One region of the Rhodococcus sp. NPDC127527 genome, then DNA from elsewhere that is predicted to be linked to it. Evidence: riboswitches for the same ligand, from Rfam matches in the RefSeq annotation. Region 1 holds a riboswitch; each other region holds the start of a gene.
What was found. A riboswitch is a leader RNA that binds a small molecule or an ion and turns the genes downstream of it on or off. The one in region 1 is predicted to bind thiamine pyrophosphate.
Positions count from the first base shown of each region.

Region 2: it holds a riboswitch for thiamine pyrophosphate, as region 1 does, so the genes downstream of both, thiC (phosphomethylpyrimidine synthase ThiC) here and ACFVH2_RS04900 (purine-cytosine permease family protein) in region 1, are expected to answer to the same signal.
Region 3: it holds a riboswitch for thiamine pyrophosphate, as region 1 does, so the genes downstream of both, thiO (glycine oxidase ThiO) here and ACFVH2_RS04900 (purine-cytosine permease family protein) in region 1, are expected to answer to the same signal.

Region 1 is NZ_JBHXVP010000002.1:407,523-413,877, reverse strand. It holds gene ACFVH2_RS04910 (hypothetical protein) at 73-687, opposite strand; gene ACFVH2_RS04905 (TenA family protein) at 684-1,289, opposite strand; gene ACFVH2_RS04900 (purine-cytosine permease family protein) at 1,286-2,647, opposite strand; TPP riboswitch at 2,639-2,749, opposite strand; gene ACFVH2_RS04895 (peptidyl-tRNA hydrolase) at 2,801-3,565, opposite strand; gene serB (phosphoserine phosphatase SerB) at 3,562-4,782, opposite strand; gene ctaD (cytochrome c oxidase subunit I) at 4,904-6,355, opposite strand, start outside.
Region 2 is NZ_JBHXVP010000004.1:345,114-351,468, reverse strand. It holds gene ACFVH2_RS10275 (ABC transporter permease) at 1-284, shown strand, start outside; gene ACFVH2_RS10270 (adenylate/guanylate cyclase domain-containing protein) at 387-1,235, shown strand; gene ACFVH2_RS10265 (hypothetical protein) at 1,289-1,468, shown strand; gene thiD (bifunctional hydroxymethylpyrimidine kinase/phosphomethylpyrimidine kinase) at 1,521-2,360, opposite strand; gene thiC (phosphomethylpyrimidine synthase ThiC) at 2,357-4,033, opposite strand; TPP riboswitch at 4,025-4,149, opposite strand; gene ACFVH2_RS10250 (GNAT family N-acetyltransferase) at 4,307-4,651, shown strand; gene ACFVH2_RS10245 (GNAT family N-acetyltransferase) at 4,815-5,180, shown strand; gene ACFVH2_RS10240 (hypothetical protein) at 5,287-5,988, shown strand; gene ACFVH2_RS10235 (exodeoxyribonuclease III) at 5,985-6,355, opposite strand, start outside.
Region 3 is NZ_JBHXVP010000004.1:354,073-360,427, forward strand. It holds gene ACFVH2_RS10290 (thiazole synthase) at 1-713, opposite strand, end outside; gene thiS (sulfur carrier protein ThiS) at 718-936, opposite strand; gene thiO (glycine oxidase ThiO) at 937-2,025, opposite strand; TPP riboswitch at 2,022-2,133, opposite strand; gene thiE (thiamine phosphate synthase) at 2,160-2,867, shown strand; gene ACFVH2_RS10310 (NUDIX domain-containing protein) at 2,965-3,834, opposite strand; gene ACFVH2_RS10315 (hypothetical protein) at 4,007-5,359, shown strand; gene ACFVH2_RS10320 (glutamate ABC transporter substrate-binding protein) at 5,356-6,336, shown strand; gene ACFVH2_RS10325 (tetratricopeptide repeat protein) at 6,347-6,355, shown strand, end outside.

The sequences.
Region 1 (6,355 bases):
CTCTCTCACCGGCGCCGCCCGCACACAACGGGAGCCGTCCGCGTGTCGGGCATGCCCGACCGCACTTGCGGGTCAGCGCGTCAGATCGTCCCAGAACTGCACCTCGAACTCGGCGACCCGGCCGAACGCCGCCCGCTGCGCCGGCGTGGGCTCGCCCGCACCCAGCAGCTCGCCGAGGTCGGCGACGTAGTCCGCGAACGGCGGCGCGCTCCAGTTGTCGATGAAGGAGCGGTACCGCGAGTCGGCGGCCGCGGCGCGCTCGCGGACGGTGGTCCACGCGTCGAGGTACGCCTTCTCCACGCCGTAGAGCACCGCCGAGGCGATCTCGTAGCCGTCGTGCAGGCTGGCGAGCATGAACGAGGTGTACGACGCGCAGCCGAGGCTGGGCCGGTACCCGTCCCGGTCGAGTCCCCGGGCGTCGAGTTCGTCGCGGAAGAGGCCGAGTTCCGGTGTGAGAGCGGCGATCCCACCTGCGAGGACGTCGCGGGACCGTTCGTCGGGTGCGAGGGTCAGCACGCCGGCGAGGAAACGGCGGAACTCCACCACGAACGCGTGGTCCTCGAGCAGCCAGCGGTCGAACGACTCGGCGGCGAGCGTGCCGTCGGCGGTGGCCAGGACGAAGGGGTGCTCGGCCAGGCGCCGCCAGCGCTCGGCCTCGCCGTCGACCAGTACGCGGGCCCGGCTCATCGCGCGTCCCAGAACGCGAGTTCGTGGCGCATCGCCGACATGAAGGCCGCCTCCGCGACCGCCGGGTCGGGGTCCGCCTCGTCGAGCATCGCCGCACACCGGTCGGCGAGCGCCGCGAATCCCGGATCCGCGTAGGTGTCCACCCAGCGGCGGTAGCGGGGATCGGCGGGCGGGTGCTCCGCGAGCGCGATACCGAGCTGCGAGTACCCCCACATGCACGGCAACAACGCCGCCAGCCCGCGACCGTAGTCGGACGCCGCGTCGAGCAGGAAGCCCGTGTAGGCCTCGCACTGCGGACTCTTGACCGCGGAGTCGAACCGCGCGCCAAAGGGTTCGGACAGCTCGCGGTGCAGGCTCAGCTCCTCGTGCAGGGTCGAGTGCGCGAGATCCACCAGGTAGCCGAGGTGACCGTCGGGCGCCTGCCAGGCCAGCCGCGTGAACACCCGGGTGTAGTCGAGCAGGTACAGGTAGTCCTGTTCGAGCCAGCTGCGGAACACCGCCGGGTCGAGGTCGCCGCGCGCGATCCCGGCCACGGTGGGATGCGCCAGCTGCTGCGCCAGCAGCGGCCGACCGAGCTCCTGCAGTCGTGTCGAGAGACTCACGCCCGCACCGCCTTTCGGGCACCGATGAGGCCGATCACCGCGGTCAGCACGCCGGCCACGATCAGCGAGGCCAGCGACGCCGACCAGCCGGCGGACGGAATCCCCAGCGAGGACTGCAGATTCGTCCACCATTGCGTCCATCCCGCACCGAATCCGGTGAAGTAGGTCGGCGTGACGAGCTGGTACACCACGAACCCGACCGCCCAGGGCACGAGCATCCCCCACCGCGAGGGCGCCGACTCGGACACGTCCCAGACACCCCGCTTGATCAGGTAGAACGAGACCAGGAAGGTCGCGGTCAGCGGCACGAACACGGCACCGATCAGGAACAGGAACGGCTCGTAGCTGTAGGCGTCCACGCTCAACGCGAGCAGGGTCGCGACGGCGCCCACCCCGACGACCAGGTACCGGCGGTCCAGCGAGGGCCGCAGGTTCTGCGCGCTGATCGCGGTGGAGTAGATGTTCGCGAACGCTTCGTCCATCTCGTCGGCGACCAGGATCAGCAGCGCGACACCGGCGAGCGGGAGCACGAGCAGACTGCCGATGATGTCGAATCCCGGTTCGAGGCCGAACGCCACGAAGGCCAGCACACCGAGCGCGAAGAACGCCACGGTCGCCCCGCCGTATCCGATCGTGGCGCCGAGGAACGCGGCCCGCGGGGAGCGGGAGTGCCTGGCATAGTCGGCGGCCAGCGGCACCCAGGAGATCGGCATCGCGATCACCAGATCCACGCTGGTCCAGAATCCGGAGAAGTTGCCGTCGGTGAGCGAGGGCAGGTCCCTCATCAGCACGTTCACCAGGAGGTACACCGTCGATCCGATCGCGGCCCACACGGCATACCTGGCGAGGATGTGCACGACCTTGAGCGGGCGCAACGCCATCAGCGTGGCGAGCACGCCCGCCACGAGCACGAACGGCCAGCGCTGCCACCCCGTCAGCCGGGCTGCGGCCTCCGCCATGACGAACACCTCGAAAGTCGCCCAGCCGACACACTGGACGAGGTTCAGCACCGTCGGCAGGGCGGACAGCTTGCTTCCGAGCAGCCCGCGCATCATCACCATTGCGGGGGCGCCGACGGATGCGCCGGCGGACGCGGTCAGACCGAGCAGCGTCGAACCGATCAGCGCGCCGACGACCACCGCGAGCAGGGTCGCCAGCAACGACTGTCCCTGCAGCACGGTGTAGGTCGCCGCGACCGGGAGCAGCAGCGAGATGCCGAGATTCCCCCACAGGCCGACCTGGGCTCCGAGACCCAGAGTGCGAGTGGGGTTCTCGTCGAGAGTGAAGGACGGCTCCGAGGACTCGACCGAAACCGAACCCGGGGACGACTCCCCGGGTTGTGAACGCACAACAGACATCGCGCTGCTCCCTACGCCGGAATGACCCGGATCAGGTGTGACGGTCGGAGCAGCCGTGCTCCCTCTCAGCCCTACGACGCCAGGGCTCCCGTGCTGGACGCGCTCACCTTAAGCCGATCCGCAGCTCTTTACCAAGCCCGCCCCCTGCCCGCGTCAGACGTGCGCGATCACCGTCGTCGACCCGGGCGCCACCTCGGTGAAGCCGGCGTCGCGCACCGCGACCGCCCGACCCGCCGCCAGCTCGCCGACGAGCGTCGACCACCGGTCGGGGTCGGCGTCACGCACCGCGCACCGGAAGCCGTCGCGGGCCCACAGCCAGGCCCGCTCGGCGGTCATCGCGCCCGCCAGGATCATGGCGGCGTGACCGACCTGCGCGGCGGCCTTGCCGACGGTCATGCCGAGCGAGCCGTCGACCCACAGCACGACCGTCCCGTCGTGTGGATCGTCGGGACGGTCGTGGTCGAGGTCGGTGCCGCCGATCTGCAGCTTGCGAATTCGGGGGTCGAGCGCACCGACCGGTCCCGGCACCAGGGCACGTGCCTGCGCCCCGCCGACGTCGGCGGTGACCCCGTCCACCGCCTGCGCGGCCAGCCATTGCGCACCCCGGGCCCGTCGCGCGACCTTGCGGATGCGCGCACCGGTCCAGGAACGGTAGTCGGCGCTCCACGGACCGGGCTCGCCGTCCTCGCCTGCACCGACCCGCTCGTCGAGGCAGAGCGCGACCGTCGCCGTCGCCGCGGCCGCCAGCAGGGCACTGCGGGCGGGCGGGGCGGCCTTGGGGATGTGCAGCACCAGGGGCATCGCGAGCACCAGCGACGGGTCCTCGGGATCCGGGCGGTCGCCGTAACCGGCGGCCAGCACCGCGTGGCGGGCCCGGAAACCGGCGTCTGGCCGGGTCTCCGGAACCCCTTGTGTCACAGTGGGACCCGACGTACCAGACCGTCCGCTGCGTCGGCCGCCTCGACCTCGTCCCGGGTCACGCCGAGCACGAAGAGGACCGCGTCGAGGAACGGGTGGGACAGGGCCGTGTCGGCGACCTCTCGCAGGGCGGGCTTCGCGTTGAACGCCACGCCGAGACCCGCGGCATTGAGCATGTCGATGTCGTTGGCGCCGTCGCCGACCGCGACGGTCTGCTCCATCGGCACTCCGACCTGGGCGGCGAACTTGCGCAGCGCCACCGCCTTCGCGGCCCGGTCGACGACCGCGCCGATCACACGGCCGGTGAGCTTGCCGTCCACCACCTCGAGCGTGTTCGCCTCGACGAAGTCCAACTCCAGGTCGTGCGCGAGCCCCTCGATGACCTGACGGAAACCCCCGGAGACGACCCCGCAGTGGAAGCCGAGCCGGCGCAGGGTGCGAATGGTGGTGCGGGCACCCGGGGTCAGCTCGAGGTCGCGGCCGACCTCGTCGATGACGGAGGCGTCGAGGCCGGCGAGCACGGCGACGCGCTGGTGCAGCGACTCGGCGAAGTCGATCTCCCCGCGCATCGCCGACTCGGTGACCGCACGGACCTCGTCCTCCTTACCCGCGCGGGCGGCGAGCATCTCGATGACCTCACCCTGCACGAGCGTGGAGTCCACGTCGAACACGATGAGCCGCTTGGCTCGCCGGGCCAGGCCCGCGAGCTCGATGGCGATGTCCACGCTCTCCTCGACCGCGACCTCCGCGAGGGCGGTGCGCAGGGCTCCGTTGGCGTCCGCTCCGCTGTCGGCGGCGGTCACCATCAGCTCGAGCCCGGTGAGCGGGTAGTCCGCGATGCCGCGGATGGAGTCGATGTTCGCGCCCTGCTTGGCCAGTTCGCGGGCGATCTGCCGCAGTGCGCGGGCGGTCACCGGGCTGCCGAGCACGACGACGGCGTGGGTGGACGGCGCGGGCTTGGCGCCGGCGTCGGACCCGATCTCGACGTCGACCGACATCCCGACGGTCGCCATCGCGTCCTCGAGGGCCTCCTGCAGGGCCTCCGGGTCCGACGGGCAGGACACCAGCACGCCGAGCGTGAGGCGCCCCCGGATCACCACCTGCTCGACGTCGAGCAGGCTCACACCGTGGCGCGCGAGCGCCGCGAGCAGAACCGAGGTGACGCCGGGACGGTCCGGTCCCGTGACCGTGACCAGGACCGTGGTGCCTGAACCCACCGAGAACTCCCTCCATCCCGCGAATGCCGCCGCGGGGTCGTGATCCATTGTGCCAACCACAGTATTTCCCAAACGCAAGGCCCCGCCCGAAGCTCGGGCGGGGCCTTGTGTGTGGTTGTGACTAGTGCGCGTCCTCGAGCACCTTCGCCGACTTGTCGCCGTGGCCGGGTCCGACGTGCGCCTCGGCGCGCATCCGCTCGACCATGTGCGGGTAGTGCAGCTCGAACGCCGGGCGCTCCGACCGGATCCGGGGCAGCTCGGTGAAGTTGTGCCGCGGCGGCGGGCAGGAGGTGGCCCACTCGAGCGAGTTGCCGTAACCCCACGGGTCGTCCACGGTGACGATCTCGCCGTAGCGGTAGCTCTTGAAGACGTTCCACAGGAACGGCAGCGTCGAGGCACCGAGGATGAACGCGCCGATCGTGGAGATGGTGTTCAGGGTGGTGAACCCGTCCGAGGGCAGGTAGTCGGCGTAGCGACGGGGCATGCCCTCGTTACCGAGCCAGTGCTGGACCAGGAACGTGGTGTGGAAGCCGATGAAGGTGGTCCAGAAGTGCCACTTCGCGAGGCGCTCGTCCATCAGGCGCCCGGTCATCTTCGGGAACCAGAAGTAGATGCCGGCGTAGGTCGCGAACACGATGGTGCCGAAGAGCACGTAGTGGAAGTGCGCGACGACGAAGTAGGTGTCGGTGACGTGGAAGTCGATCGGCGGGCTGGCGAGCAGCACGCCGGACAGGCCACCGAACAGGAAGGTGACGATGAAGCCGACGGAGAACAGCATCGGCGACTCGAAGGTCACCTGCCCCTTCCACATGGTGCCGATCCAGTTGAAGAACTTCACACCGGTCGGGACCGCGATGAGGAACGTCATGAAGGAGAAGAACGGCAGCAGCACCGCGCCGGTGGCGTACATGTGGTGCGCCCACACCGCGATCGACAGGGCGGCGATACCCAGCGTGGCGTAGACCAGACCGCTGTAGCCGAAGAGAGGCTTGCGGCTGAAGACCGGGAAGATCTCCGAGACGATGCCGAAGAACGGCAGCGCGATGATGTACACCTCGGGGTGACCGAAGAACCAGAACAGGTGCTGCCAGAGCAGGACTCCACCGTTGGCCGGGTCGAAGATGTGCGCGCCGAGGTGCCGGTCCACGAACACACCGAGCAGTGCCGCGGTGAGCAGCGGGAAGGCGAGCAGGATCAGGACGCTGGTCACCAGGATGTTCCAGGTGAAGATCGGCATCCGGAACATGGTCATGCCGGGGGCACGCAGGCAGATCACCGTGGTGATCATGTTGACGCCACCGAGGATGGTGCCGAGGCCGCTGACCGCGAGGCCCAGGATCCACAGGTCCGCGCCGACGCCGGGCGAGTGCACCGCGTCCGTGAGCGGGCTGTAGGCGGTCCAGCCGAAGTCGGCCGCGCCACCGGGGGTGATGAAGCCGGCGGTCGCGATGGTGGAACCGAACAGGTACAGCCAGTAGCTGAACGCGTTCAGCCGCGGGAACGCGACGTCGGGGGCGCCGATCTGCAGCGGCAGGATGTAGTTCGCGAAGCCGAACACGATCGGCGTCGCGTA
Region 2 (6,355 bases), on a different contig from region 1:
TGATGCTCGCGGTCGCCGTCGGCACCCTGCTCCGGCAGTCCGCCGGTGCGATCACCCTGCTGCTGCTGTGGCCGCTGCTGATCGAGAACCTCTTCAGCCTGTTCGGACGGTTCGGCGAGAACGTCAAGCCGTTCCTCCCGTTCGCCAACGCGAACCACTTCCTGGGCGCCGACCAGGGCATCGACTGGCACTGGGGACCCTGGGGCTCGCTGGTGTACTTCGCGGTGGTCGTGCTGGCGATCTTCGGTGCCTCGCTGGTGCTGGTGAACCGCCGCGACGCGTGAGGCAGCTGCGCGGCCCGGGCGCGATTTGTACCCTCATCGGGGTACGGATCGCGCACGGGCGCGTAGCGCTTTTTCATGTGACGTCCGGTTACACTTTTGTCTGTGAGTGAGGAGCGCTCGGTGCGGGATGAGGCGGTCGACGAACCCGCGCGCCGCAGTACGCCGGCGGCGGCCGTCGGCTGGATCCGTTCCGCGAACAGCTCGCCCCAGCTCGTCGACGCCGTCCGCAAGCTTCGCCGTGCGCTCCCCGGCGACCCCTCCTTCGGTGACCCGCTGTCGACCGCGGGACCGGGCGGCGTGCGGGCCATGGCCAGAGCCGCCGACCGCCTGCTCGACGACGGTCCCGGTGCCTCCCGCGAGGTCAGCCTCGGTGCCCTGCAGGTCTGGCAGGCGCTGCTCGAGCGCACCGGCCGCGGCCGCGGCACCCGCGAGGTCACTCTCGTCTTCACCGACCTGGTCGGGTTCTCCGACTGGGCACTCGTCGCGGGCGACCAGGCCACGCTCGACCTGTTGCGGGACGTCGCGCGCGCCATCGAACCGCCCGTCGCGGGCCTCGGCGGGCACGTCGTCAAGCGGATGGGCGACGGCATGATGGCCGTGTTCGCCAGGCCCGACCGCGCGATCGAGGCGGCCTTCGCCGCGCGTGCCGCTCTCGCGGAGGTGCAGCAGGGCGGCTACCGGCCGCGCATGCGGGTGGGCATCCACACCGGCGTACCCCGACAGATCGGCGCGGACTGGCTCGGGGTGGACGTGAACGTCGCCGCCCGGGTGATGCAGGCCGGTAGCGACGGCAACGTGATGGCCTCCTCGGCCACCCTGGACGGGCTCGAGCCCGGGCTCCTCGACGACCTCGGCCTTCGTGCCAAGCCGTACCGCCGCGGGCTGTTCGCGGCGCCGCTGCGCGGTGTTCCCGACGACCTGAGACTGTTCACCCTCACGCGCGCCGACTGAACGGGGTGCGTCGAACCATGACGCCGGGGCGCGAAGGCGCGCACACTGAGGGAATGGTTGACAGGGAGCAGCGAACACCCCTGTACGGGGTCGTGATGATTCTCGTGGCGCTCGGCGCGGCGCTGGCGGTCAGCTACTACGGACCGGTCTGGTTTCGCGTCGTGGTCTACCTGGTTGCGGTGGTGCTCGTCCTGGTCGGGGGCGTCATGACCTTCCGCGACTACTCGCGCTGACGCCGGCGCTGTGCGCGTCCTCGCCGTGGGCGAGGACGCGCACAGTCGCGTGTCAGTGCAGGCGCCAGAGCGGGGACACCGGGCCGTGCCCGGCGCCGAGGTCGTAGGAGGCCGCCAGGCAGCGGGTGACCCACTCCTTGCCGAACTCCACCGCGGCCGGCATCGAGTACCCGTGCGCGAGCGCGCAGGCGATCGCGGCGGCCAGGGTGTCGCCGCCGCCGTGGTCGTTGCCGGTGTCGATCCGCGGGCTGGTGAACTCGTGGAATCGGTCCCCGTCGAACAGCAGGTCGGTGGACTCGGTCGACGTGCGCAGGTGCCCGCCCTTGACCAGTGCCCACTGTGCGCCGAGCGCGTGCAGGGCCTCCGCGGCCCGGCGGGCGGACGCGTCGTCGACCACTTCGATGCCGGTGATGAGCCGGACCTCGTCGAGGTTCGGTGTGACCAGCGAGGCGATCGGGATCAGCGTGTTGCGGACCGCGTCGAGTGCCTCCGCGTGCAGCAGCGGGTCGCCGTGCATGGACGCGCAGACGGGGTCCACGACCAGCGGCACGGCCTGCCCCTTGCCGATCCCGACCTCGCCGCACACCCGTGCGACGGACTCGATGATCGCCGTCGAGGCCAGCATCCCGGTCTTCGCGGCGCTCACCCCGATGTCGCCGACCACCGACCGCACCTGGTCGGCCACGATCTCGGGCGGGATCTCGTGAAACCCGCTGACCCCCACCGAGTTCTGCACGGTCACCGCCGCGACCGCGACGCACGCGTGGACGCCGCACATCGCCATCGTGCGCGAGTCGGCCTGGATGCCGGCGCCGCCGCCGGAGTCGGTTCCGGCGATGGTGAGGACGCGGATCGGCGTCTGGCCGTCGGGGGTGAGGGGCAGGAACTTCACGAGGTGGACACTACCGGGAGGTAGACCTGGCTTCCCGTGCCCGCGAACTCCGCCGACTTCTCCGCCATTCCGGCCTCGATCGCCGCCGCATCGGTCAGTCCGTTGCGCTCGGCGTACTCACGCACGTCCGCCGAGATCCGCATGGAGCAGAACTTCGGTCCGCACATCGAGCAGAAGTGCGCGGTCTTCGCCGGCTCGGCCGGCATGGTCTCGTCGTGGTACTCGCGGGCGGTGTCCGGGTCCAACGAGAGCGCGAACTGGTCGCGCCAGCGGAACTCGAAGCGCGCCTTGGACAGCGCGTCGTCGCGTTCCTGCGCCCGGGGGTGCTGCTTCGCGAGATCCGCCGAGTGCGCGGCGATCTTGTAGGTGATGACACCGACCTTCACGTCGTCGCGGTTGGGCAGTCCCAGGTGCTCCTTCGGCGTCACGTAACAGAGCATCGCGGTGCCCGCCTGCGCGATGATGGACGCACCGATCGCCGAGGTGATGTGGTCGTACGCGGGCGCGATGTCGGTGGCGAGCGGTCCGAGGGTGTAGAACGGCGCCTCCTCGCAGAGCTCTTCCTCGAGTCGCACGTTCTCCACGATCTTGTGCATGGGCACATGGCCGGGTCCCTCGATCATCACCTGCACGCCATGCGATTTCGCGATCTTCGTCAGCTCGCCCAGGGTGCGCAGCTCGGCGAACTGAGCCTCGTCGTTCGCGTCGGCGATCGATCCCGGACGCAGTCCGTCGCCGAGCGAGAACGTCACGTCGTAGCGCGCGAGGATCTCGCACAACTCCTCGAAGTGCGTGTACAGGAACGACTCCCGATGGTGGGCCAGGCACCAGGCGGCCATGATCGAGCCGCCCCGCGAGACGATCCCGGTGACCCGCTTGGCGGTCAGCGGGACGTACCGCAGCAGGACACCCGCGTGCACGGTCATGTAGTCGACGCCCTGCTCGCACTGCTCGATCACGGTGTCGCGGTAGATCTCCCAGGTCAGCGCGGTCGGGTCGCCGTTCACCTTCTCCAGTGCCTGGTAGATCGGCACCGTGCCGACCGGCACCGGGGAGTTGCGCAGGATCCACTCGCGGGTCTGGTGGATGTCCTTGCCGGTGGACAGGTCCATGATGTTGTCCGCACCCCAGCGCGTGGCCCAGACCATCTTCTCCACCTCCTCGGCGATGGAGGAGGTCACCGCGGAGTTGCCGATGTTCGCGTTGATCTTCACCAGGAACCGCTTGCCGATGACCATCGGCTCCGACTCGGGGTGCTTGTGGTTCGCCGGGATCACCGCTCGTCCCGCGGCAACCTCCTCGCGCACGACCTCCGGTGCAACACCCTCGCGGACGGCGCAAAAACGCATCTCGGGCGTGACGATCCCGGCCCGCGCCCAGGCCAACTGGGTGCGGACGGGGGTGGACTTCCCGTCGCCACGCTCGCCCCCGATGTCGACGGCGTCGGGCTTGGTCCAGCCGTCGCGGGTCTTCGGCAGGCCCGCCTCGAGATCGATGTGGGCTCCGGCGTCGGTGTACGGGCCGGAGGTGTCGTACAGGTCCAGATGCTCGCCGTTGCTCAACTGGACGCGCCGGACGGGCACTCGCAGCCCGTCGACGTCGAGATACCGCTTGCTGCTGCCCTCGATGGGGCCGGTGGTGACGGTGCTGGTGGTGACAGAGGTGTCCCTCATGCGTGCTCTCCCTACGCCGGCATTACCCGGTCAGGTTCGACGGTCGACGGCCCTGATCGCTCCGAAGAGCTAGCCGTCCTCTCAGCCCGCTGGTGCGAGCCCCCGTGGGTTGTGTAGTTGTCGGCGCCGACCCTAGACCGGGCCCCGTGCACTGCGCCAGTCCGAGTCCACGAGCTGGACGGGATTCGAGTGATCCCCCTCACAATGTCCGCCGGCTGACCTATAGTGGTGTGGATCACATTTTGGTTACGGGCGGGGTAGGGAGACGGGTTCATGATTGCGGATTCACCGACCGCGGAGGTGTCGAACAATGCTGGTCAGAGCCGGTTCGAGCTCCGGCTGAACGGCGATCTCGTCGGCATTCTCGGTTACTACGAGTTGGACACGAACGCGGGGGCCGGTGTTCGTGTCGGTCGGCGGTCGGGGCCGCCCGTCGTCTCGTTCATGCACACGGTGATCGTCGAGGACTTCGGCCATCGCGGGCTGGCCGCGGTCATGGTGCAGCGCGCACTCGATGCGGCCCGCGAATACGGCTGGAAGGTGCGCCCGGTGTGTACCTATCTGCAGCGGTTCATCGCCGACAATCCCCAGTATCAGGACATGCTCGCTCCGCTCTGACCGCCGGTTCCGGGCCTGCATTGTGCCGATTCGGCCACGATTCGAAGAAGTCTGGGCGACAAACAGGCAAGGGGTTCGCTGTGCGGCGGCGGGATCTTGCCGGGGCTGCTTGCATTGCGATGTGGATCACATCTTCAAGCGACATCACGTCCAGGTAGCGGCGGTGAGCACGCCCGTCGTTGCGGCAGCGGACCCGGCGCTCGCGCGCGTCGAGGACAATCCGTCGCACTCACGCTTCGACCTGTGGGTCGGCGACGAGCTGGTGGGAATCCTCGGCTACCGAAGCGGACGCGACGATCCCGATGCGCCGCCCTCGGGTGACCCGCAGGGCGGCGATCCCGAGGTGATCGCCTTGATGCACACCGTGGTCAAGGAGGACTTCGGCGGGCGCGGGTGGGCGGCGATCCTGGTTCGCGAGGTGCTCGAGGAGTCGCGGGTGCGGGGCTGGCGACTGCGGCCGGTGTGCACCTACGTCCAGCGGTACCTCGGCACGCACACGGAGTTCCTGGGGTTGGTCGACGCCGACTGACGGCCCTCCCTGAAATTCGAGAGCACTGCTCTTGCGATGCCTGGCATGGGGGTGAATACTGCTCTGAACAGAGAGCGCTGCTCTCGTTCGAGGTGGGGAGCGAACCATGATCGACACAACCGTCCGACCGCAGACCCGACGTGGGGTTGCGACCGCCGCGGCCGCGCTGTTCGGCGCCTCCGGGTTGCTGTTCCTGCTCTACCCCGCCGTCCGGCCCTACTCGGACTACCTGAACGAGACCACTCTCGACGGCGCCCACGCCTACGCGTCGGGCGGCTGGATCGCCGCACACGTATTCGGCATGCTCGGGTTCGTGCTGCTCGGGTTGGCGATGCAGGCGCTGCGGGAGGTCCTCCGTGACACGCCCGCCGATCGGATCGGCGTCGCCGCCACCGTCGTGACCTGGGTCGGCGTCGGCCTGACCCTCCCGTACTACGGCGCCGAGGACTTCGCCCTGCACGCGGTCGGTGTCCGTGCGCTCGGCGACGGCTCGCCGGACCTGCTCGACCTGGTCGTGCAGGTGCGGGGCGGCGGTACGCAGATGACGATGTTCGCCTTCGGTCTGGTGTTGGTCGCCGCCGGCACGGTCACCGCGGCGGTCGCGATCTGGCGGTCGGGAGTGCTCGCCCGGTGGAGCGGGATCCCGCTCGCCGTCGGCTTCGCGCTGTTCGTCCCGCAGTTCTTCGGACCGCCGTGGATGCGGGTCGCGCACGGCGCCGTGCTTGCCGCCGGTGCGTTGTTGCTCGCTGCGGAACTGCTGCGGCTTCGCCGCGGCGTCGCCGACGCCTGGCCGGGCGGCCCGCGCTAGGCGAGCTCGACCACCACCGGCGCGTGGTCGCTGGCGCCCTTGCCCTTTCGCTCCTCGCGGTCGATCGACGCATCGGTCACCCGGGCGGCGAGTGCGGGCGAGGCGAGTTGGAAGTCGATCCGCATGCCCTGTCGCTTCGGGAAGCGCAACTGTGTGTAGTCCCAGTAGGTGTAGACGCCCGGGCCGGGCGTGAACGGCCGGACCACGTCGGAGAAACCCGCATCGACGAAGGCCTGGAATGCGTCCCGCTCCGGCTGCGAGGTGTGGGTCTTGCCCTCGAACAGGGCCGGATCCCACACGTCCTCGTCGGTCGGTGCGACGTTCCAGTCGCCGACCAGGGCGACCTGGGCGTTCGGGTCGTCCGCGA
Region 3 (6,355 bases), on a different contig from region 1:
CGGCCCGCGAGCCGAGCCGCGCGACCGGCGACCACCGCGGACGCCATCGCGGTCGCCATGAGCGCGGGGTCCTTCGCCCTGGTCACCGCGGTCGCGAGCAGCACGGCGTCGCACCCCAGCTCCATCGCCAGCGCGGCGTCGCTCGCCGTCCCGATGCCGGCATCGAGGATCACCGGCACGCCCGCCGACTCGACGATCATCTCGATGTTGTGCGGGTTGCAGATGCCCAGCCCGGTGCCGATCGGGGCGCCGAGCGGCATCACCGCCGCACAACCGACGTCCTCGAGCCGACGGGCCAGCACCGGGTCGTCCGTGGTGTACGGCAACACGGTGAATCCGTCGTCGACGAGTTGTTCGGCGGCGGAGACCAACTCGATGGCGTCGGGCAGCAACGTCCGCTCGTCCGCGATCACCTCGAGCTTGACCCAGTCGGTCTCGAGCGCCTCGCGCGCCAACTGTGCGGTGAGCACGGCCTCGGCCGCGCCCCGGCACCCCGCGGTGTTCGGCAGCGGTGCGATCTTCAGCGTGGTCAGCAGGTCGAGCACCCCGGTGCCGCCGGCCGCGTCGATCCGCCGCATCGCGACCGTGGTCAGCTCGGTGCCCGACGCGACCAGCGCCTCCTCCAGCACCGCGAGGTTGGCCGCCCCGCCGGTGCCCATGATCAGGCGCGAGCCGAAGGTGCGCCCGGCGATGGTCAGCTGGTCGGTCACCATCGGGTCAGCCACCCTGCACCGCCGTGAGAATCTCGATCTCCCAACCCTTTTCGACCGGACTGCCCCAGGACGTGCGCGGGAACACCGTGCCGTCCACCGCCACCGCGATGCCCTTCTCCGGCAGTCCGAGATGCGCGAGCAACTGGGCCACGGTCAGCTGCTCGGACAACTGGTGATCCTCGCCGTTGACGGTGATACCGATGTTCACCGGTGCGTTGGTCATCTACTTCCTCGCTCTGTCGATCGACGCCCCGAGCCCGGCGAACCGGTCCGGGGAACAGGTCTTGGCCTCGGGCAGCGGAGTGCCCGAGAGTTCGGCGACCACCGCGTCCGCGGACAGCGGCGTCAGCAGGATGCCGTTGCGCCCGGCCCCGGCGGCCAGGACCACCCGGTCCGACACCCGGCCGAGGATCGGCAGGTTGTCGGGGCTCATCGGCCGCAGCCCGGCGGCGGTCTCGTGCAGTTCGTACTCCCCGATGCTCGGCATCAACGCCTCGGCGTCCGCGATCAGGTCGCGCACCCCGGCCACCGTGACCTGGGTGTCCTCGCCGGACTCGTGCTGTGTCGCACCGACGACGATCCCGTCGCCGCGCGGCACCAGGTAGACCGGCCGGCCGTGCACGCTGCCGCGGATGGTGCGGGTGGGGGCGGGCGCGACTCCGGGACGACGGTGCAGGCGCAGGATCTCGCCCTTGACCGGGCGCACCGGCAGTCCGGGCCACAGTCGCGCGGCGGCCGTGCCCGCGGCGATCACCACCTGATCGGCGTCGAGCGCATGGACGTCGGTGACGGCCTGCGGGGCGAACGTCACGCCCGCGCCCTCGCAGGCCCCACGGAGCGCGCGGACCAGGGCACGGTTGTCCACGGCGGACTCGGTGGCGGCGAGCAGGGCCAGTCGGATGTTCGGGGCGAGCGAGGGCTCGGCCGCACGGATCTCGGCACGCGAGAGCAGGTCCAGGTGGTACCCCTGCGTCTCGAGCCATTCCGCGACGCGGCGCAGGTCGGCGGCGTCGGCGGCGTCGAGCGCGACCGTCACCGAGCCGTCGGAGGTGAAGAGGGACTCACCGGTCAGCGACTCGAGTTCGCGACCGAACTCGGGCCACCGCTCCAGCGACGCGGCCCCGGCGGCCAGCACCGCGTCCTCGCCGGGCCAGCCCTCGGACAGCGGCGCGAGCATGCCGCCGGCCACCCAGGATGCACCCGACGCCACCGCCGGGTCGTGGACGGTGACGGTCCAGCCTGCCTTGGTCGCGCGCCACGCCACCGACAGTCCGATGGCGCCGCCACCGATCACCGCGACGGTTCTGCTCACAACTCCACCTCACTCCCTGCGCCGGCATGATCCGGGTCAGGTATGACGGTCGGGGCTCGCGAGCCCCCTCTCAGCCCCGCGTCCGCCGGGACTCCCGTGTCACTTCGTTCACGGTAGAGACTACCGTTGAGGTCGTGCATCCCTCGCATTCCGGTAAGCACCTGACCCCACGGGAACGCCTCGCGAGCGCCCGCCTCTACCTGTGCACCGACGCCCGCCGTGAGCGCGGCGACCTCGCCAAGTTCGCCGAAGCCGCGCTCGCCGGCGGGGTGGACATCATCCAGCTCCGTGACAAGGGCTCGCCGGGTGAGAAGAAGTTCGGCCGGATGGAGACCCGCGAGGAACTCGGCGCGCTCGCCGAGCTGGCGGCGGCGTGCAGGCGGCACGGCGCGCTGCTGGCCGTGAACGACCGCGCCGACCTCGCGCTGGCCGCGGGCGCCGACGTGCTGCACCTCGGGCAGGGCGACCTGCCGGTGCACTACGCGCGCCGGATCGTCGGCCCGCAGGTGGTCGTCGGCCGTTCGACGCACAGTCGCGCGCAGGCCCAGCTGGCGGCGATCGAGGACGACGTCGACTACTTCTGCACCGGTCCGGTGTGGGCCACGCCCACCAAGCCCGGGCGCACCGCGTCCGGCATCGAGCTCGTGCGCTCGACGGCCGAGTCGTCACCGACGATGCCGTGGTTCGCGATCGGCGGCATCGACGAGCATCGGCTGCCGGAGGTGCTCGACGCCGGGGCCAAGCGCATCGTCGTGGTCCGCGCGATCACCGAGGCCCGCGACCCCCAGGCCGCCGCCCGCTCCCTCGCCGACGCCCTGGCCGTCAACGCCGCCGCCCGCTGACCCTCCCCCGCCGACCCCCAAGCCCCGTCGGTCTTCCCGAATGGCCCATTCGGTCGGTCAGAGTGAACGAATGGGCCATTCGGGAAGGAACCCCGGGTCAGTCGAGCCAGGCGAGGACGGTCGACGGCGAGAGCCGCAGCACCGTCTCGGGCAGCCGGTCGCGCAGGCCGCGATCCGCGGTGACGACGGCGGTCAGCTCGTCGGCGAACCCGGTGAGGGTGGTCGACGCCGGGCGACCCGACGCCAGCAGCGCGAGTGCGTCGTCCCCGCTGCCGGGCGCGACGTGCACCGGAACCCGGGCGTCCACCCCGGCGACCGCGCCGGCCTGTCCCTCGAGTACCGCCTCGACCCTCGGCAGCCAACCGAAACCACCGCCAGGCAGTTCGATGGTGCGCGGCAGGCTTCCGGCGAGCGCGGCCAGCAACTCCCCGGTGGCCCCGACCCGGTCGCGCCACCACCCGTTGGGCCGCGATCCGAGCACGTTCGCGGTGTCGAGCAGCAGCCGTACCGGCGCCGCGCGCAGCGACGGCCAGCTGGCCGCGAACCCCGGATGCAGGGGCAGGTCCTCGACGCGGTCCTCGGGCACCCAGCGCAGCTCGGTGCTCTCCCCGTTCGGGACGGTGTCCAGCGCGGTCTCGGCATCGGCGATCACCGTCGTGTAGGTCCAGCCTCCCCCGGCTCGGGCGGTCACCCGTTCGGCCCGCACCTGCACCAGGTCGGTGGCGATGCCCGCCTCCTCCTGCGCCTCGCGAACTGCCGCGTGGGTGGTGCTCTCGTGCGAGTCCCGGGCGCCGCCGGGCAGTGCCCACGTGCCGCCCTGATGACTCCACTGCGCCCGGTGCTGGAGCAGGACCGCCGATCCACCGTCCTGCGCGGGCGCGCGCAGCAGCAGCCCGGCCGCACCGAACCGCCCCCAGTACCGGCTGCCGTCCTCGCTCGTGGCCCAGCCGTCCCCGTCACCGCGCATCGACTTCGCTCACCTACTCCAGATCGTGCCGCGCCGCACCAAGTCGGCCCCTCGCGTGTCCGCCACAACTGTTCGCCGTCGAACTTAGCCAGTCGTGGATCCCAAAGCGCGGTTACTGCTTATATGCTGCCCTTTGTCGGGCACTCGGGCCAGATAGAAGGGGTGCAGCACAGTGGCTGTTCGAGTTGCGCCTTCGACCGAGCCGCTCGGCGACACGCCCGCCCCGACCACGGAGCCGCTACCGCCGCCGAGCCGGCCCGCACGGCTGCGCGCGTTCAGCCGCACCACGCCCGCGAAGATGGTCACCCTCGGTGTCGGACTGATCGCCCTCGCGCTCCTGTCCGGCACCGTCGGCGCCGCCCAGGTCGCCGACCGTCAGCGCACCCTCGACACCCTGCTCACCCAGGTCGAACCACTCGCGAACGCGTCCCAGCACCTCTACAGCTCGCTGTCCATCGCGGACGCGGCCGCGACCACCGCGTTCCTCGCCGGCGGCATCGAGCCCGCCGCCGTCCGCGACCGGTACACGCAGGCCGTCGGCGACGCGGGCCAGGACATCGTCGACGCGTCCGTGGGTGTCGCGGCCGACGACGGGACCGCGCACGCCCTGTTGACGCAGCTGTCGGTCGGGCTGCCGGTGTACACCGGCCTCGTCGAGACGGCGCGCGCCAACAACCGCACCGGGTACCCGGTGGGGTCGGCGTACCTGAGCGAGGCCTCGTCGATGATGCAGACCACCCTGCTGCCGCTGGCCGAGCAGTTGCACAACGAGCAGTCCGACCGGGTGGTGCAGAGCCAGGACGAGTTCGCCCGGCCGCCGTGGCTGGCGATCGCCCTGCTGGTGCTCGCCCTGGTGGCCCTCGTCGTCGCCTCGCTGCTGCTCGCCCGCTGGACCCGCCGCCGACTGAACCTGGGCCTGATCGTCGCCGCGGCCGCGATCGCCGCCGCGGTCTGCTGGCTGGTGGCCGCGGGGCTGGTCTCGGCGACGGCCACCGCGCACGCGCTGGACGACGGCGCCCGACCGCTGACCGATCTGACGACCGCCCGCATCCTCGCCCAGCAGGCCCGCGCCGACGAGACGCTCAGCCTGGTCCGGCGCGAACTCACCGGCGTCTACGACCAGCAGTTCGACGACCACCTGACACGACTGAAGGCACTCCTCGACCAGTACCCGCACGGCGGCCGGGTGGACGTCAGCACCGATCAGGTCGCGGCGACCGCCGCGGCCCGCACCGCGTGGGCACAGGCGCACCAGCGTTTGGTCGCGATGCTCGGCAGCGGGGACTGGAACGGTGCGGTCGCGGTGGCGGTGGGTACCGGGGACCGCGATTCGGCGACCTACTTCGCCGCCGCCGACGCCGAGCTCAGCAAGGCGATCGACACGGCGCGAACGCAATTGCGCAACAACGTGGACCGCGCCGTGTCCACACTGACCGCACTCGCACCGGGCGTTCTGGTGCTGGCCGCCCTCGCCGCGACCGGAGTCGTGGCCGGACTCCTGCCCCGACTGCGGGAGTACCAATGACGAAGACCGGAACCCGAAGGCGGGCAGCATTGTTCGCGGTGGCCGCAGCGGCACTCGTGGTCGCCGGGTGTACCGGCGAGCAGCTCGGTCCAGGATCGCGCCCCGACTACGCCATGCCCCCCATGCCCTCCGGCGCGAGCGTCGCCGCATCCCCGACCGGCACCGCCCCGGAGCGCACCTGCGGGGACCCGACCGCGAGCCTGCGTCCGTTCGCCGAGGGCGCGAAACCCCCGACCGCGGCACTCGCCCGCATCCAGGCCAGGGGCCGACTGATCGTCGGGCTCGACACCGGTAGCAATCTGATGAGTTTCCGCGACCCGAGCACCGGGACCATCGAGGGCTTCGACGCCGACATCGCCCGCGAGGTCGCTCGCGACCTGCTCGGCGACCCCAGCCGGGTGGAGTTCCGCATCCTGTCCTCGGCCGACCGGATTCCGGCCCTGAACGACAATACGGTCGACATCGTCGTGAAGACCATGACGATCAATTGTGAGCGCCGTCAACAGGTCGGCTTCTCCACCGTCTACTTCCTTGCGCAGCAACGAGTTCTCGTGACCAAGGGCTCGGACATCCGGAGTGCGGCCGATCTCGCGGGCAAGCGGGTGTGCGCGGCGGCGGGCACCACCTCGGTCGAGCACATCCAGCGGGTTCAGCCGGCCGCGATCGTCGTCACCGTGCCGAACTGGGGAGACTGCCTCGTGGTCCTGCAGCAACGTCAGGTGGAGGCGGTGACCGGTGACGACACCCTCCTCGCCGGCCTCGCCTCCCAGGACCCGAACCTGCAGATCGTCGGAGGGAGCCTCAGCCCCGAGCCTTACGGGATCGGTGTCAACCAGACCGACCCGGATCTCGTCCGCCTGGTCAACGGCAGCCTGGACAGAATGCGTCAGGACGGCACGTGGCAGCGACTCTACGACCGGTGGCTCGGCGTACTCGGTCCTTCCTCCGGCCCACCCGTGCCGAGTTACCGGGACTGAGGGCCGAGTCGTGACCACC